Regions from separate parts of the Lysinibacillus sp. 54212 genome, predicted to be linked through region 1. Evidence: riboswitches for the same ligand, from Rfam matches in the RefSeq annotation. Region 1 holds a riboswitch; each other region holds the start of a gene.

Region 1 (10,528 bases):
GCTCTTTGTGTAATAAGTATGCGTTTTCAGTTCCATCCATGTTAAGGATAGCTTCCCATTTCTCAGTCTCTTCTTTTACGCGAGCTTCGAAGATTGATTCTGGTAAGTCTTCCGCATGCTTTTTAAGGCCTTTGATGTATTTAACAGCGTTTGGTCCTGCAACCATACCACCGTAAATAGCTGATAATAATGAGTTCGCACCTAGACGGTTAGCACCGTGCTGTGAGTAATCACATTCACCAGCAGCAAATAGACCAGGAATTTCAGTCATTTGATCATAATCAACCCATAATCCACCCATTGAATAGTGAACGGCTGGGAATATTTTCATCGGTAATTTACGTGGGTCATCTCCTACGAATTTTTCGTAGATTTCGATAATACCACCTAGTTTGATGTCTAGCTCATGTGGATCTTTATGAGAAAGATCTAGATATACCATGTTTTCGCCGTTAATACCAAGCTTTTGGTTAACACATACGTCGAAAATCTCACGAGTTGCGATATCACGTGGAACAAGGTTACCGTAAGCAGGGTATTTTTCTTCTAAGAAGTACCAAGGCTTACCGTCTTTATAAGTCCATACTCGTCCACCTTCACCACGAGCAGATTCTGACATTAGACGGTTTTTGTCGTCTCCAGGAATCGCTGTAGGGTGAATTTGAATCATCTCACCATTTGCATACGTTGCACCTTGTTGGTACACGATAGATGCTGCAGAACCAGTGTTGATTACTGAGTTTGTTGTTTTACCGAAGATAATACCAGGACCACCAGTAGCCATGATTACTGCATCACCACGGAACGCGCGGATTTCTTCAGTTTTTAAATCTTGCGCTACGATACCGCGGCAAATGCCCTCGTCATCAAGCACAGCACCCAGGAACTCCCAGTGCTCATATTTTGTTACTAAACCAGCTACTTCGTGTGCACGAACTTGCTCGTCTAGTGCGTATAATAATTGTTGACCAGTTGTTGCACCCGAGAATGCTGTACGGTGCATCAGCGTACCACCGAAACGACGGAAGTCAAGTAGTCCTTCTGGTGTACGGTTAAACATAACTCCCATACGGTCCATTAAGTGAATAATACCAGGGGCTGCATCACACATACCCTTTACTGGTGGTTGGTTTGCTAAGAAGTCGCCACCATAAACTGTATCGTCAAAGTGGATCCATGGAGAATCCCCTTCACCTTTTGTATTTACTGCACCATTAATTCCGCCCTGCGCACAAACAGAGTGTGAACGCTTTACTGGAACTAATGAGAATAATTCAACCGCAGTACCATCTTCAGCTGCTTTAATTGTTGCCATTAAGCCTGCTAAGCCGCCACCAACAACAATTACTTTGCTCTTTGCCATGATTGATTCTCACTCCTCTAACATTGCTTTATCTATCCATTTCGAACACTTAATGTTGCAAGTTTATTCACTAATTAATTGCAACTTGTTTATACTACGAACGCTAAAATTGCTGCTACGCCGACAATCGAAAGCACTACGAAGAATGCCATTGTAATATATGTAGCAATTTTTTGTGATTGTTTTGACTGAGTAATACCCCAGCTTACTAAGAACGACCATAAACCGTTTGCTAAGTGGAATGTTGCAGATAAGATACCTACGATATAGAAAATTAAGAATCCAGGATTATCTACAATTTCAGCCATCATATCAAAGTTAACTTCAGCTCCAAGCGCCTTTTGAACACGCGTTTGGAAAATGTGCCATGCTACGAAGATAACTAGGAAAATCCCAGTCATACGTTGTAGACGGAACATCCAGTTACGGAAAGTACCGAAGCGCTGTGTGTTGTGCGTTGCAGTAAATGCAATGTAGATTCCGTAAAATGCATGGAACATTAATGGTATATAAATAATTACCCATTCCATTAGTAACAATAATGAGTGAGGAACTAATTCCATCATTCCTGTAGCATTATTGTAAGCTTCTTCACCACCAACTGCAGTGAAGTTCAGTGATAAGTGGAACACCAAGAACAAACCTACTGGAATTACACCAAGTAAAGAATGTAAGCGGCGCCATAAAAACTCACGATCTTTCGACAAGATTGTTACCCCCCTTAGTACTTAAAATATGCTTTTCTCTTTGTCAATACTTTGTAACCGTTAGGTGATTGACTGCATATTTCATCATGGTACAATATTATGACATGTCCATTGTACTCTCAAGAAGTACAAGCGTCAAGGCACTGAGGATTATTTAAGGACCACTAAAAACGTACATTTTCGCTGCTTAAAACACGTTTTTTCTAAAACGTGTCATTCCATATGGGAATAAATCTAAAAAATAAGAAAATTCTAGAAAGAGGTTAATAGAATGAATGAAGATAAGATGAAAGCGATTCCAATATTCGGCTATGAAATTATTCGGGATCATGTCCTTTCTTCCATACTGGGTAAACATGAAAATGATGTATTATACTGGGCTGGGAAAGAGCTAGCTCGCAAGTTTCCGTTATTTTCTATAGAAGAAGCAAATTCTTTTTTTGAACAAGCCGGCTGGGGATCCTTATCGTTAGAAAAGGAACAGAAGGATAGTGCAATTTACGTATTAGAGACTGACCAAAATATACTAAAAACAAATCAGCGTTGTTTTAGACTTGAAGCAGGTTTTTTGGCAGAGCAAACTCAAAAACTAAATGGCTTTTTAACAGAATGCTATGATGAAGTGAACGGTAAACAAAACAAAGTTTCATTCACTGTAAAATGGGATTTAAAAGAGAGAATTCTCGCAAAATAAACGTGTAAATCGTAATTAATTAATAAATCACTATCTTCAACAATGTATCGTAATTTTACATTCTAAAACATTCATAGATTCTTACAAAGGATATAGTCGTCTGATTAGTTTTAAACTGACTCAGACGACTTATTTTTTGCCCCGAAGATTTACAATTATGGCCTATACACGGCCACTACACACTTATATTTAATTCATCATATAAAGCGTTTGCAGCTTTCATCATATCCTCTTGAGCAACGACTACCGATATTTGATCGTCCGATCCTGAAGCTGTTTTCACTAGAATCTCTTCCTTTTCAAGACGGGTAAAAATGGAGCTCGTAACATCGGGCATTGAAATAGTTTCTGTCCCTAGTATTGTGATCTTCGCTAAGCCAACTTCAAAATCTGCAAAACTAAAGCCTAGCGATGCTTTAGTTGCCTCTAGCACACGAAGAGCCTCAGGGAATGCTTCCTTGGCGATTGAAAATGAAATCTTAGAATTTTCACCGTCTATATTCTTTTCAACACCACTATCTACATCGATCCCTTGTCTAGTAAGCTCGTTAAAAATTTCTTCTACTAATGCCTCTTTAAAATTATTGTATCCTACCGTAATTTGAATAATATCTGATTCATACTGAACACTTTGCACACTTGATTCCCGTTTCATTTCAACACTCCCCTTTAAGAAAAAAAAGGCAGCTTCTCACACATGTGAAAAGCCGCCTCAAAAACGAATCTAAAATTAGTTGTCGAGATAGCTCTCCAGAATACATCATTCTGACAGTTCTACATTTCTTAAACGTAAAACCAGCAAAGGACAGGAACAAGCTGTCGTTCACTTCGGCGGTTTCCCCTTTCCAATATGGTCATAGGAGTTGTTCCCCCTCACAAATTGTACTCTTGAAGCCCGCGCCTCTATCTAAAAATATTGAATTATTATTGTAAAGATAGCATAATGCTAGTCGTTTTTCAACGTTTCTTTCTGAAAATAGCCATAAATCGAAAGAGCCAGTTTATTTGGGATACCTGCCTCTAGTAATTGTTCGATGGATGCTTCTCTAATTTTCTTCACGGAGCCGAAATGCTTAAGAAGCTGTTGTTTCCGTTTAGGTCCAATACCTTCAATTTCATCAAGTACCGATGTAATCGCATTTGTTTGCTGCTGCTGACGTAAAAAAGTGATGGCAAAACGATGGACCTCATCCTGAATTCGTTGTAACAAATAAAATCCATCACTAGTGCGTTTCATTTCAATCGGTGCGGGAGGATCTCCGAAAAGTAATTGTGATGTTTTATGCTTAGCGTCCTTTGCTAAGCCAGCAATCGGAATATATAAACCAAGCTCATCTTCTATCACTTCACGTGCAACCTCCATTTGGCCTTTACCACCATCGATAATAATTAAATCTGGCAGCGGCAAATTTTCACGGAGCACTCGTGAATAGCGTCTTCTAACCACTTCCTGCATTGCACCATAATCATCGTGCTTGGCTGCCTCTCGAGTTTTATATTTTCTATACTCTTTTTTGGCAGGCTTACCATCTATAAACACGACCATTGCAGAAACCGGATCCGCGCCGTGCATATGGCTATTATCAAAGGCTTCTATACGAAGTGGTACTGCGATATTTAATGCCTCTCCTAACGCTTCACAAGCCCCCACTGTTCTCTCTTCCTGACGCTCGATTAACTGGAATTTTTCATGAATTGCAATCCGGGCATTTTTAATTGCCATTTCAACGAGCTCTTTCTTTGAGCCACGCTTTGGAATCCTTACCTGCACATGAAGTAGCTTTTCCAATAGTGCTTCATCAACGGTTGCTGGAATTAAAACCTCTTTTGGCTTTATATGCTGTGGTGACTCGTAAAAGCGTCCGACAAAGGTTAAAAATTCCTCGTCTGGATCCTGGTAAATTGGGAAAATGGATACATCTCGCTCAATTAGCTTACCTTGGCGGACAAAAAACACTTGTACACACATCCAGCCCTTGTCTACTGCATAGCCAAAAACGTCTCGATTGGATAGGTCTCCCGTTACAATTTTTTGCTTTTGCATGACCGTTTCAATATGGTTAATTTGATCACGGAACTCCTTTGCTCGTTCAAACTCAAGCTTCTCAGCTGCCTCTAGCATTTTTGCCTCTAAATCGTGCTTTACGTCCTCATAGCCGCCGTTTAAAAATTTAACAATGTCTTCTATCATATCGTCGAATATTTCCTTTTCAATATCCTTTACACAGGGCGCTAAGCATTGCCCAAGATGATAGTATAAGCACACTTGGTTCGGGAGCTTCGCACACTTTCGTAATGGATATAGGCGGTCAAGCAGCTTTCTCGTTTCATTCGCTGCAAAAACATTTGGATACGGTCCAAAATATCGTGCCTTATCCTTTTTCACTTTCCGAGTCGTTAATATACGAGGATACTTTTCATTTGTTATTTTAATATACGGATACGTTTTATCGTCAGTTAGCATAACGTTATATTTCGGATCATGCAGCTTGATTAAGTTTAACTCTAATATGAGGGCCTCTAAATTACTAGAAGTTACGATATACTCAAAGTCCTCAATTTCACTAACAAGCCTTGCCGTTTTCCCATTATGACTGCCTGTAAAATAAGAGCGCACACGATTTTTTAAAACTTTCGCCTTCCCAACATAAATAATTGTTCCTTGACGATCCTTCATTAAATAACAGCCGGGCTCATCCGGTAAAATTGATAACTTATTTTTTATAGTGTTGTTCATCCTATCACCTAAAATTTTTGTCCTATAGTGCTATTATATAGTGGTCAAGCGAAAAAATACGAATTAAAAAACCGAGCACACTGACTGTACTCGGTCCCTGTTAAAATTATTTGTTATCGTTAATGAAATCGATTAACGCTTCTTTTGGCATGAAGCCAGCTGTTTTTGCCTTTAGCTCACCATCAACGAATAAAAGTAATGATGGAATAGACATGATTTGATACTCGGCTGCTGTGCCTTGGTTATTATCAACATCAACTTTTACGATTTTTACGTCGTTTCCGATTGCTGCATCCACCTCTTCAAGAACTGGAGCAATCATTTTACATGGTCCGCACCATGCAGCCCAGAAGTCTACAAGAACAACGCCGTTTGCGATTTCTTGTTGGAAGTTTGAATCAGTACCTTGTACAATTGCCATAATAAATAGCCTCCTTAAACTAACATCTGATTGTAGTATAGCATGATAACATTTGGATTGAGTATTATTATGCTCACGGTGTGTTAATTATAAGGAAATGAGGTCTTATTATGAAAAAATTACATTATAATTGGATTAGTGAATGTTGATTTCCTTTACAATTTAATTTGCTCTTTTGTGAAAGGCGTAGCCGCCAGTTACACTCGCCGCTCTACGTTACGTGTACTTTGCCAAAAATAATTCTGAGTAAAACATTTTTCTAAATGTTGATCCTCATTAATTATCCATTCGTGACCAACGTCGTGTAGCTGACGCTTCGCTTTCGCTACACAAAACATCTGTTGTCCTCTGGCACAACGGAAATCAACCCCTTAGTTATAGTGAAATGCTTTTGTTAGTATAGCCGTTGACTGTTGCAAGGCACGAAACTCCTACCCATAAGAAAAACCGCCTCTTATTAGAGACGGTTTTGAATATTATGCATTTACTTTTAACGCTTTGAATTCTTCGATTAGCATTGGAATAACCTCGAATAGGTCGCCAACAATACCGTAATCAGCTACTTTAAAGATGTTTGCTTCTGGATCTTTATTAATCGCTACGATCACTTTAGAGTTTGACATACCAGCTAAATGTTGAATGGCACCTGAAATACCTGCTGCAATATATAGGTCTGGTGTAACAACTTTACCTGTTTGGCCGATTTGTAGTGAGTAATCACAGTATTCTGCATCACATGCACCACGAGAAGCACCTACTGCACCACCTAGTAAATTAGCAAGCTCTTTTAATGGCTCGAAGCCTTCTTCAGACTTCACACCACGACCACCAGCTACAACTACTTTCGCTTCAGAAAGGTCTACACCGTCTGTTGACTTACGTACAACCTCTTTAATAATTGTACGTAAATTTGTGATATCTACTGAGATTGCAGCAACATCACCTGAACGACCCCCGTCCTTTGCAAGAGGAGCAATATTATTCGGACGAATTGTCACAAATACAATACCATCTTTAACTTTTACTTTTTCAAACGCCTTACCAGAATAGATTGGACGAATGAAAATTGCCGAGTCACCAGCACCTTCAATTTCTGTTACATCAGAAATTAAGCCTGATTGTAATTTAGAAGCAATTTTCGGTGATAAATCTTTTCCTAAAGCTGTATGACCGAATACGATTCCTTCTGGGTTTTCACTCTCAACAACAGCCATAAATGCTTGACTAAAGCCATCAGATGTATAGGATTTTAAATGTGGATGCTCCACTGTTACAACGCGGTCTGCACCGTATCCGATTAATTCGCTTGCCACACCTGCAATACCGTCACCAATTAATACACCTACTACCTCGCCACCATCAGCAATTAGTTTACCAGCAGCGATTGCTTCAAATGAAACGTTACGTAGGCTTCCTTCACGAACTTCAGCTAATACTAACACTTTTTTTGACATAGATTAACCCTCCATTACCGTCTTCGTTTGTTTTAGATTACTTTTGCTTCTGAGTGAAGTAGGTTGACTAACTCTTTTACTTGGTCAGCTAACTCACCTTCTAATACACGACCAGCTGCTTTTTGTGGTGGTAAGTAGATTTCAACTGTTTCTACCTTTACCTCAACATCGTCCTCGTCGATATCTAAATCATCAAGCTCTAGCTCTTCTAACGGCTTTTTCTTCGCCTTCATAATTCCTGGTAAAGAAGGGTAGCGTGGTTCGTTTAACCCTTGCTGAGCCGTTACTAGAAGCGGTAATGAAGTTTCAAGCACTTCTGAATCCCCTTCAATATCACGAACGATCTTCACTGTTTCTCCATCGATTTCAAGAGAAGTAATAGTCGTTACGTAGTTAATGCCTAGTAGGTCTGCTAATCGTGGACCAACTTGACCCGATCCACCATCGATTGCAACGTTACCAGCTAGGATTAAATCTGCTTCTTTATCCTTTAAATATTGGGCTAAAATAAATGATGCCGAATATTGGTCTAGTTCATCTAAATCATCTTCTGTATTAATTAATACTGCTTCATCTGCCCCCATAGCTAATGCTGTACGCAATTGCTTTTCAGCATCCTCGCCGCCGATTGTAACTACTGTTACTTTACCGCCATGCGCATCACGTTTTTGAATCGCTTCTTCAATTGCATATTCATCATAAGGGTTGATGATGAATTCAGCACCATCTTCTTGAATTTTTCCATTTGATACAACAATCTTCTCTTCTGTGTCAAACGTACGCTTTACTAATACAAAAATATTCATTTTACTGACCTCCTGAAAGCTGATTTATTTACCTTTAAAGACTGGCTCACGTTTTTCGATAAATGCTCTAATACCTTCTTTTGCATCCTCTGATACGAATACAGATCCGAAGCTTTCCGCCTCTGCCGCCACACCTTCATAGAAGGATGCTGGCTTAGAATATTGCAGCATATGTATGGCTGCTTTTAATGCAACTGGACTTTTCTTTGCCATTTTTTTTGCGATTTCTAATGTTTTAGGTAGGAGCTCTTCATCGTTATAGGCACGATTCGCTAAGCCCCATTGCACGGCTTCCTTACCTGATATAGGATCGCTAGTAAACATCATTTCTGCTGCTTTTGCAACCCCTACATAACGTGGTAAACGTTGTGTACCTGCAAAGCCAGGAATAAGACCTAGCTGAAGCTCTGGTAAACCAAGCTTAGCATTTTCAGTTACAAAGCGCATATGACAGCTCATTGCAAGCTCTAATCCTCCACCGAGTGCAGCACCATGAATAGCTGCAAGTACAGGTTTTGAGAACGTTTCCAAACGTTCAAATACGTCCTGCCCATTTTTAGCTAATCTAGCAAACTCTTCACCTGTAGAAACTTCAGTAAACTCTTTAATATCCGCTCCTGCTGAGAAGAATCGACCTTCACCGTGAAGGACTATTACACGAACAGCTTCATCATGCTCTACGGCATCTAATAGTGCACTTACTTCTGCAATCATCCCTCGTGATAAGGCATTTGCTGGTGGGCGCTGAATTGTAACTACAGCTACACCTTCTTCAACTTTCCAACTAAGAAACTCCATTCTCCCACTCTCCCCTTAAGCTTTTAACCCATTTAGCAGTTGCTGTTGCACTTTCGGTGTTAACTCGACTAAATCATAACGATATTCATTCATTACCCAAGAAGTCGTAATTTCATCGACTGTACCGAATACCATTTGACGGGCAAGTCGAACATCCATTGTTGGGTTAAATTCACCTGAAAGCATTCCCTCAATTAGAATTTCATCTAACAGCTTCAAATATTCTTTTAGAATAGCGTTAATTTTCAATCTAATTTCCTTATTTGATTGCCTAAGTTCTAATTGGGTAACGGTCGCTAAATGTCGATCTTTAGATAATACTTGAAAATGGTTTTCGATCATCTGACAAAGTTTTTCAGATGAGCTATTTCCATTTTTTATTATTTCCTGTAAATTGTCCACAAAAACGGCCATTTTTTCTTGAAAAACTGAAATTAATATATCTTCCTTGTTTTTAAAGTATAAATAGATTGTTCCGTCAGCGACACCAGCCTGCTTTGCGATTTTCGATACTTGTGCCTGATGATACCCATTTTCAGCTATTGCAACGACAGCAGCATCGATAATCTGTTTATATTTGGGTTTATTTCGTTTCACGTTGTTCACCACCAAAAAAATATAAAAACATGAATGACTATTCATTCATGTTTTTATATTATATTTTGTTCACGTTTCTGTCAATAGATTACTTAGGTTATTACGCTTCTTTCTCACTATTAGACATTTTCGCTTTTTCTTCATCGATTAGTGTACGGCGCAAAATTTTTCCTACAGCTGTTTTTGGCAGCTCATCTCGGAATTCATAAAACCTCGGTACTTTATAAGAGGCTAAACTTTGACGACAATAAGCATTTAATTCACTTTCTGTTGCTGTATGTCCTTCTTTTAATACAATATATGCTTTAACTGTTTCACCACGATAAGGATCTGGAATCCCCGCAACAACACATTCCTGAATTGCATCATGCTCGTATAATACTTCTTCTACTTCACGAGGATAGATATTAAAGCCTCCTGCAATAATCATATCTTTTTTACGATCCACTACATAAAAGTAACCATTTTCGTCCATATAGCCTAAATCCCCTGTTAGGAACCAGCCATCAAAAAATGTCATAGCTGTGTCTTCTGGTCGATTCCAGTAGCCCTTCATCACTTGCGGCCCCTTAATCGCGATTTCACCTATTTCTCCTATAGCAAGAGGTTCAGATTCACCTGAACGTAAAATCACTGCATCCGTATTTGGCCAAGGTACACCGATCGAGCCTATTATGCGTTCATCCCAAATAAAGTTTGAATGAGTGACTGGTGAAGTTTCTGTTAAGCCGTAGCCTTCAACAAGTTTTCCACCTGTAATTTCTTCAAATTTTTCCTGTACCTCAACTGGTAGTGGAGCAGATCCACTTAAGCATGCTTTAATAGAGGATAGATCGTATTTTGCGAGGTCTGGATGATTTAATAAACCAATGTACATTGTTGGTGCGCCAGGAAACAACGTAGGCTTTTGTTTATCAATCGCTTTTAGAGCCTGCTCTACATCAAATTTTG
Region 2 (10,528 bases), on a different contig from region 1:
TCGTAAAACTGTATTCGAAACTGCTTAACCGCTTCCATTCCGTGCAAAATAATTAATTCTGGTTGGAATTCTTCCATTAAATGCTGGAAAATTGTAAAACCCTTTTCATAATCCGCACGATTTGCCATTTTTAATTGCTTGAGATGCTGTAAAGAATCTGCCTGTAATACATTTATATTTGTACAAAGAATATTTTCATTTAGTGTGATTTTCATCCATCTAATAAATTGCTGTATTCCTATATTTTCTTTAGTTCCCGTTAGATTTCCGTAAAGATGATCGAATAATTCTGGATTCACTAGCGACTCTGCAAACATCGAAGCCTCATCTAGGGAAATATCCAATGGAGGGTGTGGAAACGCACCTACTAAGAAGACACGAGATTTATAAGGATTCCCTTCTACTTGAAATGGACGAAATATTATTTTCCGATTGTCACAGGATAGAATCCAATCTGTAATTTTTCTATAAAACCCTATTGAAACTGCCATCGGTATACCTCCTCTAGCTTTTTACAGAGCAAAATAATAGATTAACATGCTCTTCTAGCTCAGGTAATAATTTCGCATTAGGATGATGCTTTTTCGTCTGTTCAATAATATTAATGTAATACCAATGCTGCTTGTCCTTTCCAGCATTAAAGTTTTTCCACGTTTGCTCTCCAAGCTTTTCTACCTCATACGTGATTGATTTAACATTTTGAATTTTTTCTGCTAGCATTATAGCTAGTTCAAATTCAGATTTAAACTGAATTTGATTTATTCCTTCCTGCTTTCGAACGTCCCAACTGAGAGATTTGTCTGGTTCTGATACTGCTTTTACAAGTGATAGGATATTCTCACCAAATTTCACTCGCAGCTCTTCCTCTGTAGCATCCGTATCCTCTAATACATCATGCAAAAGACCTGCAATGACCACTTCTTCTGAATATCCTGCAATTTTTAAAATGCGGGCTACACCAAATAAATGTGTAGAATACGGAACTTTCAGCCCACCACGGTATTGCCCTTCATGTTTTGCTGCAATATATTGTGTCGCATTATCAATTAAACTCATCCAAATCCCCCCTCTTTTCTATATTATAACATTATTTAACAGATAATATTATCCGTATTAGAAGGGGTAACTGTGTAAGTTTTTTGAATTTTCTGTTTAAAATAAGACTTTTTAAATTTAGCCGCTAATCTCTATTTATATTATTTTCAGATTGAGAGGAAAGACCCCGTCCGATAAGGTTTGCAGAAACAGGATTTCTTCCCAGTTCTCTTGCCCAAATTGATAATTGTCCTATATGGTGAATTTCATGAGCAATGGTATGCCTCATAACTTCCCCCCAAGTATACGTTTCAATTCTTCCATCTGGTAGGGTATAGTTAAATAATTGATTCTCCATATTAGCATTCCAGTTATTAACAAAGTTCTCCACTTCTAAATGAAATTCTATTTCTAATGTTCGAACCTTATTCAAGCTTTTATAATTATTGAAACTCTCCTGAAAGTCAGTTTTACCCTGTAAGAGACGTATCCAGCTCCACTCAACATCAATAATATGGAAAAGTGTATGTAATATACTTCCCATTCCACCCGTTCGATTTTGTAAAAGTTCTTCTTCGCTTACATTTTCACACCAACGATACCAGTCTTCTCTTACCATCCAGTTATATTTAAATAGTGTTTGCAATTTCCCCCTCCTCAATAAGAAAATAAATTAACCATTAAATTATACATTAATAACATTAACAAGCTTACTTAGAATGACTATTTCAACTAACTTAGGATAAATTCCTTTTTGAAACAACAAACATTAACAAAGTCTAAATTTAAAAAGAAGCTATCTCACGTTGAGACAGCTTCCTTCTAAGTTATTCGTCTGTCATTCGTTTTTTATAAAGAATACTTGCAGCAAAAGTAGCTATTAACATCCACACAATGATCACTACAAATGGTATAGCAATCTCTTTTATAGGTGCCGTTGCTTCTAGTGCATCTACCAATAGCAACAGCTGTGCACTCGGTAACCATTGCGCAAGCTCAAGAATCGGATATCGGTCTGCTATGATTAATGCTGTAGGCCCAAATGAAAAAACGGACATAACTGGTAAAACTGCAACACCCGCCTCCATAATTGTTTTCGCAAATAATCCGCAAATTGTACCTAGAATGATATAAAAAACAATCGATACAATAATCGCTAATGATAATACAACGATATTTGCAGGTTCATAACCTACTAGATACACAGTAAGTGCAATAATGATGGCTGATATACTAAAAACTAAAGAACTTTTTCCGATTAAAATATCTGCAACGCTTGCTGGTGACATCAATAGTCCCCGAAGTGTATTACGTTCCTTTTCTTCTGCAATTAAACAACATTGAATATATGTTGTAACCATTGCAAATGTCATATTTATCGGTAAAAATATCATTTGTGTTGTTGCAAGATCTCTATAGAAAAAAGCTAAAACAAGTGGCACTAAAGCCATCGTCGAGATTGCATAGTTACGTGAAAATTCTTTGTAGTCCTTTAAGAAAATCGCCTGGATTCGTTTTATTGAAATATTCATTATAATTCACTCCCCGTCATACTCATAAAAATATCACCTAATGATGGCTCATTCGTTCTAATTCTTGACACCCGTCCGTTCTGCATCCACTCTAGTAGTTCAGTAGCCTTAGTTCCATCCATCGGTATAATATGCTGCTCGCCCGATTCCAGCTCGACGGTCATTGTCTCATCTCGGAACCTTTTCTTTAACTCTGAAGGCTGACCAATTACTTGAACTTTCCCTTTATGCAAAAAGGCAACTCGATCACATAAAGTTTCTGCCTCCTGCATGTCATGTGTTGTCAAGAATATAGTAGTACCCATTTCATTTAACCTTCGTAATCCATTATAAATATGCTGTGTATTTACAGGATCTAATGCCGATGTTGGCTCATCTAAAAATAGTAGATCTGGTTTGTGCATAATTGCTCGCGCCAAAGTAACCCGCTGAATCATCCCTTTTGATAACTGATTGACTTTCTTCTTGCGATCATTCGTTAAGTTAACAAATGAGAGTGCCTCATTTACGGCTGATTTCGGCAAGTTGTATAAATTACTAAATAGTAGTAAGTTTTCTTCAATAGATAATCGCTGATACAGACCACTATTATCTGTTAAGATTCCAAACCTTTCTCTATTGAAGCCTTTCTTCATTTCAATAGCGTCCATTCCTAATACGTGTGCTTGACCTGCTGTACGCTCGAGCTGCGCCGTTAAGATTTTTATCATGGTAGTTTTACCTGAGCCGCTTGGACCCAGAAAACCAAAAATCTCTCCTTTTTTAATTGAAAATGATACATCCTCAAGCGCTACAAACTTTCCAAATGTCTTTTTTACGTTTTGTACGTCAATTGCAACTAGCATGTGCAACATCCTCCTTCAACCGTTTCGTTACACCTACTGTATTCGAAAAGAATTGAAGCTACAGCCTTTTTCCGATGAATTGTAGCAAATTGACGGTGAACTGTACTATAGGAGATCTGTTTAATCTACAATATTCCCCAGGAAATTTCACGAAATGCCAATATATTCTTTTAATTCTGAAATTTTAGCGCGAGATAACGGGATAACTGTTCCCTCACCAACATTTAATTTTAAACTATAGCTATTTTTAGTCCATGTAATGATTTCACGAACCTTTTGCAAGTTAACAATATAGGAGCGATGACAGCGATAAAATCCATAGCCTTTTAATTTTTTCTCTAAGTCCTGAAGCGTCATCCCGCAATTATAGGCATCACCTGCCACATTAACTAGGACCTCTCCATCCATACTTTCAATAAAGTCGATTTCTGGTGGATTAAATAAAATAATTTTGTCGTTCTTTTTCGTTTGGATTTTTTCTATTTTAAATGATATATCTTCTTCAGCTTTGGTAGGCGGTGAATCGTCTGCAAAGTCTAATGGATGACAGCCCGTTTGATCTACGCGATATATTTCGCCAGTCGAAATAAGTATATCCTCTAAATTATTGGATAGCAGTAGGATAAAGCGCCCTGATTCGATCCATTTCATCATTAATTGTGTGACGATCACACGACAGTCCTCATCCATTTGCTGTAGCGGCTCTTCAATAATTAGCAATTGGCTCGTCTGTAAAAAGGCTCTTAAAAAATGTAATTTATTCCTCTCGCTTTTCGTTAAATCCTTTACTTTTACTTTCCGTTGCTTTGAAAATCCAAAAGCTGATAACAGCTCTTCTACCTCATCCTTCCTATCGAAAAGTGCACAGTAATAACGAAAACTCTCTTCTATCGTTAATCGCTCATAATGTCCTTCATCCATCGGGTGTATATAACCAACTGATTTTAATGCTTGCATCACATAGTCTATCTTTTTAACATCTGTATAAATGCCAACTATAGAAGTGTTCAAGGATAATGTAATGGATGGCATGATTGTTTTTCCATCCTCTATGTATGGTTCAATTTGAATGTTCACGCTTTTATTCGCCCCTTATATTAATATCTGTCCTTTCTTCATTATAGTAATTTAGAAGCTGAGAAAACATGGGAATTCTATAAATGTTTCAAAAAGAAAAAAGCGACCTGCCCAATGCAAGCCGCTTTCTCATTATTTATAGTCCAAATCACATTCCTGTAATGGAACGATTTTTGTTTTATGTTTTAGTTTATAGCCTAGCCATAATATTGCGAATAGCGGAAGGCCAATATACGATACTAAAATACCGTACCAGTCAATCGAGTCACCTGTAAATGCTGTGTAGTTTTGGCCAAGGATGACAATCATACACACGATAAAGGCGAAGAGTGGTCCAAATGGATATAGTGCTGCACGATAAGGAAGCAGCGATACGTCTCGTCCTTGCGCAATATATGCTTTTCGGAAACGATAATGACTAATTGCAATTCCTAGCCATGCAATAAAACCGGACATACCCGATGCATTTAGTAGCCACATATACACGACACCATCACCGAAGAAGGATGCTAAAAATGCTAAGCTTCCTACTGCCAATGTAGCAAGAAGTGAATATACCGGAATACCACGTGTATTCACCTTCATGAAAAACTTTGGTGCTTTTCCGTCTACCGCAAGCTGATAGAGCATACGGCTTGCTGCATATAGACCTGAGTTTCCTGCAGATAGCATAGCCGTTAAAATAATGGCATTCATCACAGAGGCAGCAAATGCTACACCTAGATTATCAAAAACAATGGTAAATGGTGATACAGCGATATCATCTGATAATAATCGTGTATCTGTATACGGGATTAATAACCCAATTGCACCAATGGCAAAAATATAAAACAGTAAAATACGCCAGAAAACCGAACGTACCGCTTTCGGAATACTTTTTGCTGGATTATCCGTTTCGCCTGCCGTCACCCCTAATAGCTCTGTCCCCTGGAAAGAGAACCCTGCTGCAAGGAATATACCAAATGTTGCTAGGAAGCCACCGTTAAATGGTGCTTCATCCACAAAGAAATTTTTAAAGCCTACAGGATCATTTCCACCTAAAAGCCCAAAAATCATTAAGAAACTAACAATAATGAAAATAATAACCGTTGCAACTTTAATCATCGCAAACCAATATTCACTTTCGCCATATGCTTTAACTGACAACATGTTAAACGTTAATACGACAGCGATAAACATAACTGTCCACAACGCTGAAGAGCTATCTGGGAACCAATATTTCATAATTAATGATACTGCCGCGATTTCTGCCGCAATTGTAATTGCCCAGTTATACCAATAGTTCCAGCCAAGCGCAAACCCAAGTGCTGGATCAACAAATCTTGTTGCATACGTACTAAAAGAGCCGGATGTTGGCATAAATGCCGCCATCTCCCCTAAGCTTGTCATTAAAAAATACACCATAATACCAATCAATGCGTAAGCAAGTAGCGCACCGCCAGGACCAGCCTGTGCAATGGAAGCGCCGGATGCTAGGAATAATCCTGTACCAATCGTCCCACCTAAAGAAATCATCGTAATATGACGACTTTTTAAACCTCTTTTTAACTCAGATTTATGTCCAAGCCTATCTATTTTTACTTCACTCATTTTTTTATAACTCCTTTTGATTTAAAATGCTTTTGGCATCTTTCATCGCAATGAGAAAAATTTAAAACCGCCACAAGGTAATGTGACGGCTTATATTAAGTCCTCATCAACTTGAAACGATAGCTCACCCGCTAAAATGCGGCAGTTCTGTTCCTATTCGAAAACAGCCCCAATAGTATGCCCTGGTAGTGACAAACTACTTCGGCAACCATTCCTTTCATAAAGCTTCCCCGATTCTCCAAATCTCAGCTATACTAGTCATAATGATTGCGACCTCTACCCCATTTTCAAATGAGGCAAAATCTATTAAATTAGATAACGTCTTCGAGTTTAACATAGCAAATTTTTGTTATCAATTATTTTTGCTTTTTCAGTTTTTTTAGACTATTCAGACCAATAAGAAAAGCAATAGGAGGAATATTCACAATGGCATCAACAAAAGAATATAGGAGCAAAAAATTACAATTCAATAGCAAGGTCATCTTATTTGTTGTTGCTATTATCCTTGTAGCTATGACATTACGAACACCACTAACCGTTGTTGGACCGATTACGTCATTTATTCGAGATGGACTTGGTATTTCCAATGTGTTAGCAGGATTTTTAACGACTATCCCATTACTCGCTTTTGCAATTGTATCGCCATTTGCTCCACGTGTTGCATCACGCTTTGGTATGGAGTGGACGTTATTTTATTCAGTCATCCTACTTACTTTCGGGATTATACTACGCTCACTCGGAACAACGTCACTACTACTCGTTGGCACAGTGTTAATTGGCGTCGCGATTTCTTTCGGAAATGTTTTAATACCAAGCTTTTTCAAAATGAAATATCCGTTACATATTGGATTGTTAACTGGAATTTACACAGTGGCGATGAATTTATCGAGTGGTCTTGGTGCAGGTGTCAGCTATCCAATTGCTAATACTACAGTCGGTTGGCAAGGAGCATTAGCTATTGCGCTTGTTGTCACAATTGCAGCAACCTTATTTTGGATACCACAATTGCGAGGGGAAAAAGTCCAGCTATCTAGCGGAACATCAAAAGGAGCAGGGTGGTCAACTCTAATTCGCTCCCCACTTGCTTGGGCAGTGATGTTCGCCATGGGATTGCAGTCCTTCATTTTTTACACAACTGCTGCTTGGATCCCAGAGATTTATATTTCACAAGGTATTGATGCAGCAAATGCTGGCTGGCTATTTTCTGTCATGCAGTTTGCACAAATCCCTATGACCTTTATTACGCCGATTATTGCGGCAAAGCTTACAACACAACGTCCATTAGTACTAGTATTTTCGACTTTCTACCTTATCGGATTTACTGGCGTGCTTATGGAATGGACGGATTACGCTGTAGTTTGGATGATATTTTTAGGTCTTGCTGGCGGTTCATCGTTCGGACTCGCTATGATGCTCTTTACTCTTCGTACGCGTACTGCTTATGAAGCGGCAGAATTATCGGGATTTGCACAGTCAATTGGTTATTTACTAGCAGCAGTCGGACCAACCTGCTTCGGATTTATTAAAGATGTTACCGGAAGCTGGTTCGTACCGAATACGATTTTTATTGCCATTGCCATTGCATTGCTCATCTCCGGATACATTGCAGGTAATAATAAAACAATACACGAATAAGGCAAACGTATGTACTCTTTTGTGCTATAATAATGGCGAGGATGATTTTTCAAAGGAGAACATAATTTTGCGTAAACGTAGAGCAAAGAAAAAAAGACGCATTCGTATACTGCCAACACTTCCTATACTAATCGTTGCCGCGCTTGGCTGGTATTTCACCCAAACATTGCAAGGAATCGGAGCAGCAATTGTTCTTTATTTTGTGTTATCGATAGGCTTTAAGGCTTGGCGTAAATCACGTAAAACCGCGCGCCTTAGAAAAGCTGGTATGAAGGAAGTCGATGTAATGACAGGCGAAGAATTCGAGCAGTTTTTAGGTGAATTGTTTAAACGTCGAGGATTTAAAGTGACTTATACAGCCACTTCTGGCGATTACGGAGCAGATTTGATTTTAAAGGACCGTGAAGACATTATCGCTGTACAGGCGAAACGCTATTCAAGTACTGTCGGAGTAAAGGCTGTGCAGGAAATTATCGGTGCTATTAAAATGTATGAAGCTACTGAAGCTTGGGTTGTGACGAATAGCTACTTTACAAAACAAGCAATAAAGCTAGCGAACATTAACGATGTATATTTAATCGATCGACAAGAGCTAATTGACTTGATTTTGAATAAAAAATAAGTATATTTTACCCTCCAAAACTATATTTGGAGGTTTTTTATTTTGCAGCTTGCCGTAATTTTTTATTCTATGTATGAACACATACAAGGTTATTAATACTACATTTAACAGCGAAATTAGTAGGAGCTCCGCTATAAGGAAGTGATGTTTATGGATAGTCTCCAGCAGCGAATGCATTATGCTATTGCACGCTGTAAAACAGCTGAATACGAAGAAGCAAAAATCGTGATTAATCAGCTATTGAAAACATATAAAAGAAAAAAGCAACAAGATAAAATTGAACACTGTCTTTTTTATCTTGCTTGTATTGCCTATGTGCGTGGTGAAATGAACGTTTTTCTTTCCCACTATAAAGAGCTGGAGCGACTTCAATCTAACGAACAACAAGCTCCGCACTTTTTGATACGTGGATATTACACGCTACAGCAGCAACAATACAAGCTTGCTCTAGGTTTATTTTCAAACGCAGCCGCTTTTCCAGAGGATGATAATAGCATTTCAATAAAAGCGTTTGCCCTTTTGTCAAAGGCTAATTGTCAGCTACTTTTAGGAGATGCCGAGCATGCTCTTGCAACACTTAATAACGTCTATTCGAAGTATACTGAGCAAATTGCAGAGGATGCGGGTCTTTTTTTTCAATTCCATTTAAATCGCTGTGACACCCTTCTCTCACTCCGTCGTCCTGATGAAATGAGAGCTCATTTAGCCGCCTGTGAAGCACACCTAGATTTTCCAATCCTATATAAGGAACAGGCAAGAACGTTGACTACATGGGCTAAAATGTACCTTGTCAAAAGGGAGCCGAATAGAGCTTTTCATTCTTTACAGCAGGCTTTAGCTTTCTTTCAGAACTTTGATGACTATCATCTTCATAACGAAATTTTTGAAGGACTGATCACCTGCTGCGAAATGTTAGGAAAGCATAAGCAAGCCTTAGCTTTTACCAGGAGGCAGCTACAGCTTCAAGACAAAGCAAAAGGAAGAATGCTCTTCTTATAAAGAAGAATGCATAGAAATAAATTTCACTTATCTTTTGCAAGAAAACCCGGAGCATGTTCCGGGTTTTTCGTCGTTTAAAAAGGCTGTTTTTGATAAAAATAATTCGGCTTTAAGATCACGTTCGCTATTGGTTGATGAAAAATATGTGTAGTAGCAGGTGACATCGGCGGGATGAGCCATGTCCAGTTGCCCGTTACATCGCGTCCATGCCCCTCCTCCTGCTGTTGAAATAATTTGAACTGCTGTGCCGCTGTATGATGATCAACAATACTTACGCCTGCAGTTTTATAAGAATGCAGCACGGCAATATTTAATTCTACTAGGGCACGGTCTTTCCAGAGAAAGCTATTCGTATCGCTGTTAATACCGATTGCCTCGGCCATTGCAGGCAAACAATTGTAACGGTTCTCGTCCGCAAAGTTACGTGCACCAATTTCCGTCCCCATATACCAGCCATTAAACGGCGCTGCAGCAAAATCTATGCCGCCACAATTAAAACGCATGCTCGCAATAATTGGAACAGCATACCATTTCAACCGTAGTTCTTCTACTTTTTTATACTCGGGATGAGTAATGTTAACCTGGAGCACATGTTCATTCGGAATATTAAATAATTCTGGTGCTCTTTCCTCTACTTGAATTACCAGTGGCAAAATATCAAAAGGGGTGCCTTCACCTTGCCAGCCTAACTCCTGGCACACTTTTGTAAAGGCAACAGAATCCGGATCACCGACGATACCATCCACTGTTTCGTACCCTGCATAACGTAGCAGCTGATGATTCCAAATACGAACCTTCCCTGGTGCAAAAACGGTAATGGCAGGACGAATTTTGCCGTTATTCGTTGCAAAATCAATATGTCGGAGCAGCGCCTGAAAAATTGATTGCGGATCCGTCAACTTTCGCTCATCAAATACGTGAAGTGATTGCCAAAACAAACGGCCGATACATTTATTACTATTCCGCCATGCCACGCGCGCTCCAAATGTCAGCTCCTCTGTCGTGGGAACATACTCGCCTGTAGTCTCTACCTCACAAATTCGGTTAGATAACCATTGTTCCGTTAAGTGTTGCTCATTTTTATATAAAGTTAAAAACTCGAAAGCTTCATTCATCTCTTGCTGTGTTGTTAAAGTCATTGTTCTTCCTCCAATAGTTTCATTGTAGAAGATAAGGAATCCTTAGAACAACGA
Region 3 (10,528 bases), on a different contig from region 1:
GAACTCAACTTTTTGACCTTCGTCAAGAGTTTTGAAACCTTCGCCTTGGATAGCTGAGAAGTGTACGAATACGTCGTTTTCGCCTTCTACTTCGATGAATCCGAAGCCTTTTTCTGAGTTAAACCATTTTACTGTACCTTGTTTCATTTGAGAAAACCTCCAAAAAATAAAAGTGAACAATATGGAATTGATTACCGTAATAAAAAATTCACATATTACGAAGAGTACCGAGACTTACATCGATCACTCTTTGTAATATGTGAATCCATTGTATCCGGTCAAACAATTTTATTGTTACTCTTAGTATACCATCATTTTACACTATGTCAAACATTTCTTATTGCTTTTAATAAAATTTTCCGTTATTTCTGTTTATTCATAAAGTTTCTTCTCTCTACGGAGACATTTCTAATATTAAACCATGATAAACTTGAGCATCCTCATCACAGCCTTCACAGTATTCGCATTCCTGCTCATCCCAGAAAGCGATGTATTTATCTTTCCTCATTTCCTCGTTTTTATACTTCTCACGAAACGAAGTTAAAATATTTTTTAATCCTTCATCAAAATCGATCCTTGTTTCAAAGTGATATGTCGATACAATGAATGATTCCCATCCTTCAAATTGCCACCACGGTTCAAAATCTGCCTTCATATAAATTATTTTAAACAATGCTCGACACCTCTTTTCTTCATTATTATATTTTAATAACCATAGTCTAAAATGTCTATCATTACGACTTTAAATATGATAATATATGCTAGATATATTTTTCTGGGGAGGTAAATATTACATATGTTTTCTACAATTAAACCAAAAGCAGATTTAAATGATTTGTTTTCACGTGGTACAGATATTCCAGCAGTAGGTCGTTTTTATGATACGTTAGTATTCAATAATTTTAAACAGCATGATCAACAAAATTTAAAAGATATTTATAATCGTATTCAGGAAGTAACACCGACGATGCAGGATATTTTCATGAGATACTTAGAAGAAATTTCCCCAAATGGAAAAAATCCGATTACAAAGCAACAAATCGATACCTATTTAAACCAATTTTTCTTAGGCGCAAGAAACAATGATTACGTAACAGCAACAGTAAGATTTTTTAATTTATTGCGCTTCCACCGTTTTGAGCCAGGAAAAGTAATCGTATTATTTAATCAATTTTCGTTTTATTTAAATACACTTATTCTACATCATTTTGCAATTAAGCCTTATAAGGCATTTGATTTAATGAAATCAGTATCTTCAGCTGTCAATATTGATCAAGAGCTTTTAACAGAAGTAATGACAGAGCGAATGATTGAAAACGTTGTGGAGGAAATTTCATCTTTAATGGATGTGAATGCAAAAATAATGTATATGAAAGATTTAGTTGTTAGCCTCGATCATCAGGCAAACGAGATATCGACTTCATCTGCTGCTGCTGAAGAATTGGCAGCCTCTATTAATGAAATTGCTCGTTCCTCTTCGCGTATTGCTGAGAAAACTAGTGATTCTGTAGATAATGCAGTGAAAGGGAAACATTCCATTGAACATGCCCTATCCGAAATTTTTAAAACAGAAGATACCTTTACGTCTATTGTAAGTAGCTTTTCCGAGTTACAGCAGCATGTTAATGATATTGAAAATGTAGTGACTTTAATCAACGGTATTGCAGATCAAACGAATTTACTTGCCCTAAATGCATCCATCGAAGCTGCACGTGCTGGCGAGCATGGAAAAGGCTTTGCGGTCGTTGCCCAGGAGGTTCGAAAACTTGCTGAAGGTACTGTAAAGGCTCTAGGTGAAGTAACAAGCAATGTTCATTCCTTAAAAAATTATTCTAATACAGTAGCAAAATCGATAACTGAAACAACAGAAATCATTAAAGAAGCGACAAACGAAGCGAAGGACTCTCTTCCGTTATTAAATCTTATTGTCGATATTATCGAAAGTATAAACTTAGATGTAACGAATACTGCAGCGGTAACGGAGCAACAGGCTGCAGCAATTGATGAAGTTTCCTCCCGTTTAGTTCAGATTTCAACGCTACAGGAGGATATTCGTGAATATGGAGCAAATACGTCCCGTGATATTCATTTACTTGGTCAAGAAATTAACCGTTTCAGAAATGATGTGATTACAAATAATAATGTTCAGCTTTCAAGCATTGCCCTACTAGAGCTTTCAAAGGCAGATCATATCCTATGGAAATGGAAAGTGTACAATATGTTCCTAGGTCTTGAAAAGCTAACGCCTAACGATGTATCATCACATAAAGAGTGTCGTTTAGGAAAATGGTATTTTGCTGATAAAGCACACGAGCGTTTCGGGAGTCACCCTTCCTATCGTGAGCTAGATAAGTACCATGAGCAAGTTCATATTTCTGCTAAAGATGCTGTTATTGCCTTTAACAATTACGATATTCCAAAGGCTGAAGCTCACTTAAAAGAAATTGAAGCGGCCTCAGCACAAGTTTTATTTTATATCAACGATTTAATTCAAGCGCTACAAAAAGAACGTATGATGAACTAAATAATAGAAATAGGCAAAGCGAGCTTCGTTTTGTCTATTTTTAAAGGAGGATTCGTATGGGAAAACGCGTTAAAATTGAGTTTTTTGGAGATGTTAAAGGTACAGGCTATCGGTTTTTCATTAAGCAAAAAGCGATTGAGCTTGGTTTGAAGGGTTATTGTCAGTTGAATCATGATGAAAAGCTAGAGGTTGAGGTAGAAGGAAGCACAAAGGCAATTGATGAATTTATTGATTTTGTTCAAAGGGGCGTTAGCTTACAAGCCGAATCCAATCAATTTAATGTCAGAGTGTTTGAGGATCTAATCGGTTATACAGTGATGAAGTCGGATATTGTTTAGTATCCGGCTTTTCTGTTATAGAAATGAAACCTTTTTTTCTATCGTCCGTATTATTAATTAGAATGAAAAGGGAGGTGTGAACATGCTAGGCGTATCAAACTTTATTACAAGACATGCCATTAATTGGCTAGTAGGTTTTTCCGTTTTTATACTAACGGTAATAAACTTTGATTTAGGTATCATCCTTGTTCCGTTGCTATCCATAGCTAGTTATTTTACCAGTAACAAAGGAATAGCAAGCTTTCAAAAATATCAGCGTAGTAAGCAATTAGGCATTTCACGCTCAGAATATAATCATATCGAAAAGCAGCTAAAGCAGGCAAAAGAACAAATCTTTAAATTAAATCAACAGTATATTCGTGTACGATCGTTAAAATCCTTTAAGCTTATTAACGATATGAGTAAGCTTTCTCGTCGAATCGTCAATATTGTTCAAACGAGTCCGCGAAAATTTTTCGTAGTAGAAGACTTTTTCTATGCTCACCTACCTTCAGCAGTCGAATTAACGGATAAATATACGCTGCTAACAAAGGAGCAAGTGCAAGGTACAGACATTCATATTGCGTTAGAGGATACACGTAAAACATTAAAGGAATTACACATTACAATGGAAGACGACCTAAAGCTGGCACTTCAATCAGATATCGAGGATTTAAAATTAGAGCTAGATTTTGCGAAGCTGGAAAATGAAAAGCGAAAAGAACGTCAGCAAATAGGTGGTGGCCACTAGTGAAAAGCGAAAATCCGTTTGAGGCGTTTCAATCATCAGGGAGTTCATTGGCCGAGGCAGCGAGTGAGCAATACGAATATCATTTGCAAAACAATGCCCCTACTCCCCTTTTTTTATCGTTAAGCACCTTTGATCAAAAACGTGCGATGAAGCTAGCAGGAAGTATGAATGTAGGCTCATATGAAGATGTCCTTTCCTTTGGTTTGGCAGCACAATCTTCGTTAAAATCCTTTACGTCTAAAATGCTCCTACATGTGCAGCGTAAGGATACATCACAGGTTGGGGATATTTTATTTCAGCTTATGGATCATTTAGAAAAGGTTGATCCTGATGCACTAATTGAAAAGGAAGCCGGATTTTTTGGAAGACTCTTTAAAAAGCAGCATTCTTCTATCCAGGAAATAATGACCCATTTCAATCGCTTAAGCAAGCATATTGACCGTTTAGGTATTCAGCTCGCCCATTCTCAGCAAAACTTATTAATGGACTATAATATGCTTGACGAGCTCTTCAAGCTAAATGAAGACTATTTTAATGAAATTAATATTTATATTGCCGCAGGAGAAGTAAAGCGCCAGGAGCTACAAAATGAGCAATTACCTGTATTAAATGAAAAGGCACAGGCCTCCAATGACCCGATGCTGCATCAGCAATTGCAAGATTTGCAAATGGCTCTCGAATGGCTCGATCGAAGAATCTATGATTTAGAAATATCTAGAGAAATCGCGGTTCAGTCTGCTCCACAAATTCGGTTAATCCAGCAAACCAATCGGATGTTAATTGATAAAATTCAATCATCGATTATGACAACTATTCCGCTTTGGCAATCACAGATTTCAATGCTTGTAAGTATGAATAATCAACGTCGCGCCAATCTTGCTCAGCAACGATTATTGCAAGCATCAGATGAACTAATGAAGAAAAATGCAAAAATGATTAAGGTCACGTCTCAGGATAAGAAAGGCAACCGTAGTATTAGACATGAGGAAATTGATCACTTTAAGCAAACGCAGCTCAGATTATTACAGGATGTTGAAGAAACGCTACGAGTACAAGCAGTAGCCAATGAAAAGCGACTTCAAACGGAATCAGAATTAATGTAGACAAAGCAAAGGGGGCGCTTAGAACACTTTACGTTCTTAGCACCCCCTCTTCTTATCCGTAAAAAAAAGGGCAGTGAAATTATCCACCACCCTAGCCTATTACATAATACCCTTATTCAAAGTATTCTTTGTAATAACCGCCTACATTTCCTGTATTATCAATAACGAAGATGAACTCCTCTGTTTCGTTTTTCACTTCGTATTCTTTTCCAACCGTCAGTACATTGGATACTAAATATTTTGATGCATTTGTATGTACACATTTTACTGTACGGATTGTTGGCGCATCTTTCCATTTTAAATGTAACATTATTTTCCCTCACTTTTTAAGAGACATATGCTCTAACAGATACACTTATTTTAAACGATTTTTATTATATTTGGTAGTAAATATGCAAAATGCGATAGAATATTGTATTTTTAATCGTTTCCTTGCTATATTCCACATGTTAAAATATTGTTAAAGAGGTGATTTATTCATGGCATTTGGTCCTGTTCCCGTTTGTTTTTTCGCAATTGCCATTGCATTTGCTATTATATTTATTTTTTATTCAGAATGGAATTCAAGAAGATAGGGATAGACAATCGACAAGCCCATCACTTGTCGATTGAATGTTTATTTTAACGTACGCTTTAAAAATTCCTTTGTACGCTGGTGCTTTGGATTCACTAACACTTCGTCAGGATGCCCCTCTTCAACAATGACCCCTTTATCCATAAAGACAATTCGGTCTGATACTTCACGCGCAAATTCCATCTCATGAGTTACAATGAGCATTGTATTCCCTTGGTCTGCAAGCGTACGCATTACTTTTAATACTTCCCCTACCATTTCTGGGTCTAGTGCAGATGTTGGCTCATCAAATAGCATTACATCTGGATCCATTGCCAGTGCTCGGGCAATCGCTACACGCTGCTTTTGACCGCCAGAAAGCTGTCGTGGCTTTGCGTTTTTGTATTGATCCATGCCGACAACTTGTAAATATTTTAGTGCCTTTTCAGTTGCCTCTTGCTTCGAACGCTTTAGCACCTTTTGCTGCCCTACTATACAATTGCCAAGGACATCTAAATTATTAAAAAGGTTAAATTGCTGAAAAACCATTCCTAAGTGTGTACGATATTTTTCAATATTATGCTTATCACCTAAAATATTGTCACCTTTATACACGATATTCCCACCAGACGGGGTTTCAAGTAGATTAATGCAGCGTAGAAGGGTTGATTTTCCAGAACCAGATGAGCCGATTAAGCAAACAACCTCCCCTTTTTGCACATTAAAATTCACATCACGAAGGACTTCATTCGAGCCGAAAGATTTACTTAAATTTTGTATTTCAATTACGTTTGTCATTGTAAGACTTCCCCTCCGCTATGTTGATCTACTTTTTTATATGCATCAGGTCCATCCATTCTTCTCTCTATCCAGCGTAGGATACGAGTTGCTGTAAAGGTCATAGCTAAATAGATTAAACACGTAATTAAAAATGTTTCCGCAAATTTATAATTGATCGATGCAATCGACTTTGATTGGAAATAAAGCTCGGTTACACTTATAACATTTAATACTGCTGTATCCTTTATATTCATTACTAACTGATTACCGGTAGCAGGTAGGATATTTCGAGCAACCTGTGGAAGAACTACATGAATCATCGTTTGCAGATGGTTCATCCCGATTGCTTGTGCCGCCTCATATTGCCCCTTATCGATGGACACAATGCCACCGCGTACGATTTCTGCCATATAGGCACCCGTATTTAAACCTACTACGACTAGTGCAGCGACGAATGTATCAAGCTTGATGCCATATGAGAATAAACCGAAGTATATTACCATCGCCTGTACAATCATTGGAGTACCACGGAATACTTCAACATAGCACGATAAAATGAAGTTAAATATTTTTAAAGCAATACTTTTCACCGAACGTTTTCGCACTGGAATTGTATGCATAATTCCAATAAAAAATCCGATAAGCACACCAATGATTGTACTAATAATTGCAATCATTAGCGTTATCCCTGCACCTCGTAAAAACATTGGCCAGTTATTTTCTAGAATATTGAGTATTGTTTCTAAACTCATGAAAATCCCCCTAACAGTTCAATCACTGTCTTTTAGAAAAACTAGCCGACAAAATTATGTTCGGCTAGTCCCATTATTTATTATTGAGCTGGTTGATTAGCAATCGCAGCATCCATTAATTTTGTACGTTCTTCTTCAGAAATACCTTTAATAATTTCATTCATTTTGTCTGTAAGATCTGACCCTTTACGTACACCGATTGCTACTGCTGTATCAGCTGGATTTGTTTTAAACCCTTTTTGAAGCTCTACATAAGCAAAGTCCTTATTCGCTGCTGTTGACGAAACCGCTTCTGGACGCTCCGCTACATAGCCATCAATAACGCCTGATTTTAATGCAACGCGCATTGCATTGAAATCATCCATTGCTGTTTGTTTATCAACATTAGGAATTTGATCGATTACATCATAGTTAGTCGTACCTAATTGAGATGTGATTTTCGCCTTTGCAAAATCCTCTAATGTTTTAGCTTTTTCAAATGGACCACCTTTTTTCACAACGATAACAAAATCAGACGTATAATAGTTTTCTGTGAAATCGATTGATTCCTTTCGTTCATCAGTCGGACTCATCCCTGCAATAATGGCATCAACTACACCTGACTGCACGGCAGGAACTAATCCGTTCCACTCCATCTTTACAATAACTAACTCTTTGCCAAGACCTTCAGCAACCTTTTTGGCGATTTCAACATCATAGCCACCTGCATATTCAGCAGCCCCGTCGATTTTCACTGCACCGTTTCCATCATCCATTTGAGTCCAGTTGAACGGTGGATAACCTGCTTCCATCCCAACTCGTAAAACATTGCTTTCTTCTTTTTCTTGGTCATTGTCATTTGACGATGAACCTGTTTTACCATCATCAGAACCACATGCAGCAAGAATTAACACTGTCATCATCCCTGCTATCAATACTAAAAGCTTCTTTTTCATACGATTCTCTCCTTTTTCTGAAAGTTTAGGCAATAAATAAAGCGACCTTAGAAGAACTTAAGGTCGCTTGAATATTATTAGCCCATATCCTCTAGTTCCCATATTGAGATAGCACACCTTGTAATGAACGGGAAGGATCAAACAAGACAGTCCTGCAATTATTCATTGCAGACCCAGCGAAACGTAGTGAGCCTACGAACACGCTTCGGCGATATTTCCTTCTTTTTCATTTCATCGTTTGCTCTAACTCTATGAAAAACTAATAAATACCGCGCCTCTACCTCACGAGACTGTGAGGTTTATATTTAATTAATAATAGAATATTACAACATTCTGATTTATGTGTCAATATTCATTTTTCTGATATATGAAACAATATGCTAATATATACTTCATTTTGCATTCATTTACATTCACTTCAAGGATACGATTCCCACCTTGCTACGCACTTTCAACAAGACTAAAGTCACATAAATCTCTACGGACATATAAAATTATGTGATGGTTCAATATCTAAACATTATTCATTTCATACCAGTTCCTATATCTTTATTGGTGTACAAGTAATCCTATAATAGATTATATGATTCTTTTCTCTTCAAAAAAAACTAGATGTTGATAACTCACAGCTAATTTTTTGATGAAGGCTTTAAAGATTTCATCTTCCTAGGAATGTCCCATTTCATCCCAACAAATATCCAAAACAACAGCAATAAACTGTAAACGAATGGCATATAGAATAAAGCTCCCGCATCTTTTCCATTTTGTACGGCAATACCAATAAAAGCCCAAATAACAACGAATGAAAATAAAATATCTCTGTTTTTCACACGAATATAAAAGGCTAATAATGTTGCTAATAACAGTAATATTTGGGCCCACGTTTGTTCTGAAATACCCCAACCATTCCAGCCATAATACTTCAGTACATAGCTGATATTTGCCATTAGCGCTACACTAATCCACCCTAAATAAACCGAAAACGGCAGTCTATCAGATAAGCGATAATCACCTGCTGGATAACTCCTATAAATGATAATCAAACTTAATAATAGGCAAATCATAACTACTACAGATATAAGGAAGTAATTATAATGCCAGCTCAACAACCAAGCGATATTGTAAAGGCATGTAATAAGGAAAAGATCTATTCTATACCGACTCACCTCATCTGTTGGAAGACGGAGCTGTTGGAAGAGCCATATTCCTAGTAAAATATAAATTAACCCCCAAATAGCAAACACATACCCGGCAGGAGTAAATAATACATCTACTTCATTAGAGATTTCACCTGTCGTTTTTCCGTTTATCCCTACCGTGGTGGCTAAAGCATTAATGCTAATCATTGCCAAATAACTAATAACGGCTAACCATTTCATGTCTTTCCCCCCTCAAAAGATCTTTACTTCAATATATTTCGTTCCAAGAGGGCAATATACATGACTTTCTAAAACAATTTAGGAGTGGCTCATAGACTATAAATAATCAAGGTAACAAAGGAACTCTATAGAGTTATATGCCTATCCTGAATACCACATATTCAAATTACCAAGTTAAAACAAAAAAGTCCCCCACAATCATTGATATACCAACGATTGTGGGGGATACTGTTAATTATGAAATTAATAGTTCTATACTCTTTTTTATTCTTCAGGAAACTTCTCAACCCGCTGTATAATAGGTTAAAACTCAAATTTACTATGTAACTCCTTTGAATTCTTTTCATAAATTTTCCTTTTCATTATGTTTTTTATCCTCTTGCCTGTAGAACACTTTTTGGCAACTTAAAATCGATCAAAAAAACTACCTCAACCGAGATAGTCTTTTTCGTGTTATTTAAGATTCACATGCCCAACCGTCTCCATCAAGGTCCATTTTGGGTTGGTAAGCCCAATGTCCCTTTTGAACACCTTTTGGGAAATCTTTTCTTAACTCTGTACAGTTCTTGTACGAATTATTAGGAGATGTAGGTGGTTCTGGTTCTACTACCTCATCACCTGGTTTGAACTCTTTTGCGTCAATTGAATAAGAATCACTATTTATAGTAGCGATGATTGTCCCATCTTGAGCCGTCGAGTAAGCTTTAGCACCAACTGCTTTGATGTTACCTAAAACACTTTTGTGAGGATAACCGTAAGCGTTGTCTTTACCGTAACTCAAAATAACCGATTCAGGATAACTAGTAGATTTTAAGAAATCCAATGAAGTGCTTATGTCAGATCCATGATTACCAGCTTTTATAATTGTGCCAGGAATATCTGCAAAATATAATAATTTTCTTTCTATCTCGCTATCTGCATCGGCCATCAATAAGACATCACTTTTACCAAAGCCAGCAGCTACTACTAAGCTAGCGTCATCGATATCATCCGCATCGGGGTTTGCATTTAAAATCTGTAAATACGAATTCACATTATTGTTGTGTAATAATATTTGCTCATGCTTTGGTACAACATATTTTACTTTTTTCTTTTTAATTGCAAATAGCATATCCTCATAAGTTTGAGATGTGTGTGTTACACCAGAATCTATGAAAGTGCCCACCGGAAATGCATTTAGTACATGTGTAATACCTCCGATATGCTCATCATCTGGATGCGTTGCAATTACATAATCTAACTTTTTGATTCCTAACGATTTTAAATAAGCCACTACTTTTTCGCCAGCTTCATCAGTGCCAGCATCCACTAAAACATTTTCTCCAGTTGCAAGTTGTAATAGAGTTGAGTCGCCTTGTCCAACATCAATGAAATGAGCCTTCATTTGCTTTGATACTTCTGGAGTAATAATTTTGATTGTTTTTTTCTTGGCGT

The links. A riboswitch is a leader RNA that binds a small molecule or an ion and turns the genes downstream of it on or off. The one in region 1 is predicted to bind lysine.
Positions count from the first base shown of each region.
Region 2: linked by a shared signal. The riboswitch ahead of V4T18_RS06055 (amino acid permease) and the one ahead of V4T18_RS12310 (ACT domain-containing protein) in region 1 are both predicted to bind lysine.
Region 3: linked by a shared signal. The riboswitch ahead of V4T18_RS13560 (transporter substrate-binding domain-containing protein) and the one ahead of V4T18_RS12310 (ACT domain-containing protein) in region 1 are both predicted to bind lysine.

Region 1 is NZ_JBAFWZ010000016.1:45,037-55,564, forward strand. Features, by position in the region: gene sdhA (succinate dehydrogenase flavoprotein subunit) at 1-1,363, opposite strand, end outside; gene V4T18_RS12300 (succinate dehydrogenase cytochrome b558 subunit) at 1,453-2,070, opposite strand; gene V4T18_RS12305 (YslB family protein) at 2,342-2,764, shown strand; gene V4T18_RS12310 (ACT domain-containing protein) at 2,940-3,419, opposite strand; lysine riboswitch at 3,500-3,678, opposite strand; gene uvrC (excinuclease ABC subunit UvrC) at 3,711-5,501, opposite strand; gene trxA (thioredoxin) at 5,608-5,922, opposite strand; gene V4T18_RS12325 (electron transfer flavoprotein subunit alpha/FixB family protein) at 6,399-7,376, opposite strand; gene V4T18_RS12330 (electron transfer flavoprotein subunit beta/FixA family protein) at 7,409-8,182, opposite strand; gene V4T18_RS12335 (enoyl-CoA hydratase) at 8,207-8,980, opposite strand; gene V4T18_RS12340 (TetR/AcrR family transcriptional regulator) at 8,996-9,577, opposite strand; gene V4T18_RS12345 (AMP-binding protein) at 9,678-10,528, opposite strand, start outside.
Region 2 is NZ_JBAFWZ010000006.1:103,246-113,773, reverse strand. Features, by position in the region: gene V4T18_RS06085 (hypothetical protein) at 1-491, opposite strand, end outside; gene V4T18_RS06080 (HD domain-containing protein) at 505-1,056, opposite strand; gene V4T18_RS06075 (DinB family protein) at 1,181-1,681, opposite strand; gene V4T18_RS06070 (ABC transporter permease) at 1,863-2,567, opposite strand; gene V4T18_RS06065 (ABC transporter ATP-binding protein) at 2,567-3,412, opposite strand; gene V4T18_RS06060 (LytTR family transcriptional regulator DNA-binding domain-containing protein) at 3,560-4,489, opposite strand; gene V4T18_RS06055 (amino acid permease) at 4,622-6,079, opposite strand; lysine riboswitch at 6,192-6,366, opposite strand; gene V4T18_RS06050 (CynX/NimT family MFS transporter) at 6,506-7,714, shown strand; gene V4T18_RS06045 (restriction endonuclease) at 7,782-8,336, shown strand; gene V4T18_RS06040 (hypothetical protein) at 8,487-9,335, shown strand; gene V4T18_RS06035 (nitric oxide synthase oxygenase) at 9,410-10,474, opposite strand.
Region 3 is NZ_JBAFWZ010000020.1:44,638-55,165, reverse strand. Features, by position in the region: gene V4T18_RS13605 (cold-shock protein) at 1-147, opposite strand, end outside; gene V4T18_RS13600 (DUF1033 family protein) at 395-673, opposite strand; gene V4T18_RS13595 (globin-coupled sensor protein) at 797-2,524, shown strand; gene V4T18_RS13590 (acylphosphatase) at 2,581-2,862, shown strand; gene V4T18_RS13585 (5-bromo-4-chloroindolyl phosphate hydrolysis family protein) at 2,945-3,592, shown strand; gene V4T18_RS13580 (toxic anion resistance protein) at 3,592-4,695, shown strand; gene V4T18_RS13575 (DUF6501 family protein) at 4,808-5,005, opposite strand; gene V4T18_RS13570 (amino acid ABC transporter ATP-binding protein) at 5,312-6,046, opposite strand; gene V4T18_RS13565 (amino acid ABC transporter permease) at 6,043-6,780, opposite strand; gene V4T18_RS13560 (transporter substrate-binding domain-containing protein) at 6,861-7,715, opposite strand; lysine riboswitch at 7,817-8,003, opposite strand; gene V4T18_RS13555 (tryptophan-rich sensory protein) at 8,345-9,094, opposite strand; gene V4T18_RS13550 (stalk domain-containing protein) at 9,552-10,528, opposite strand, start outside.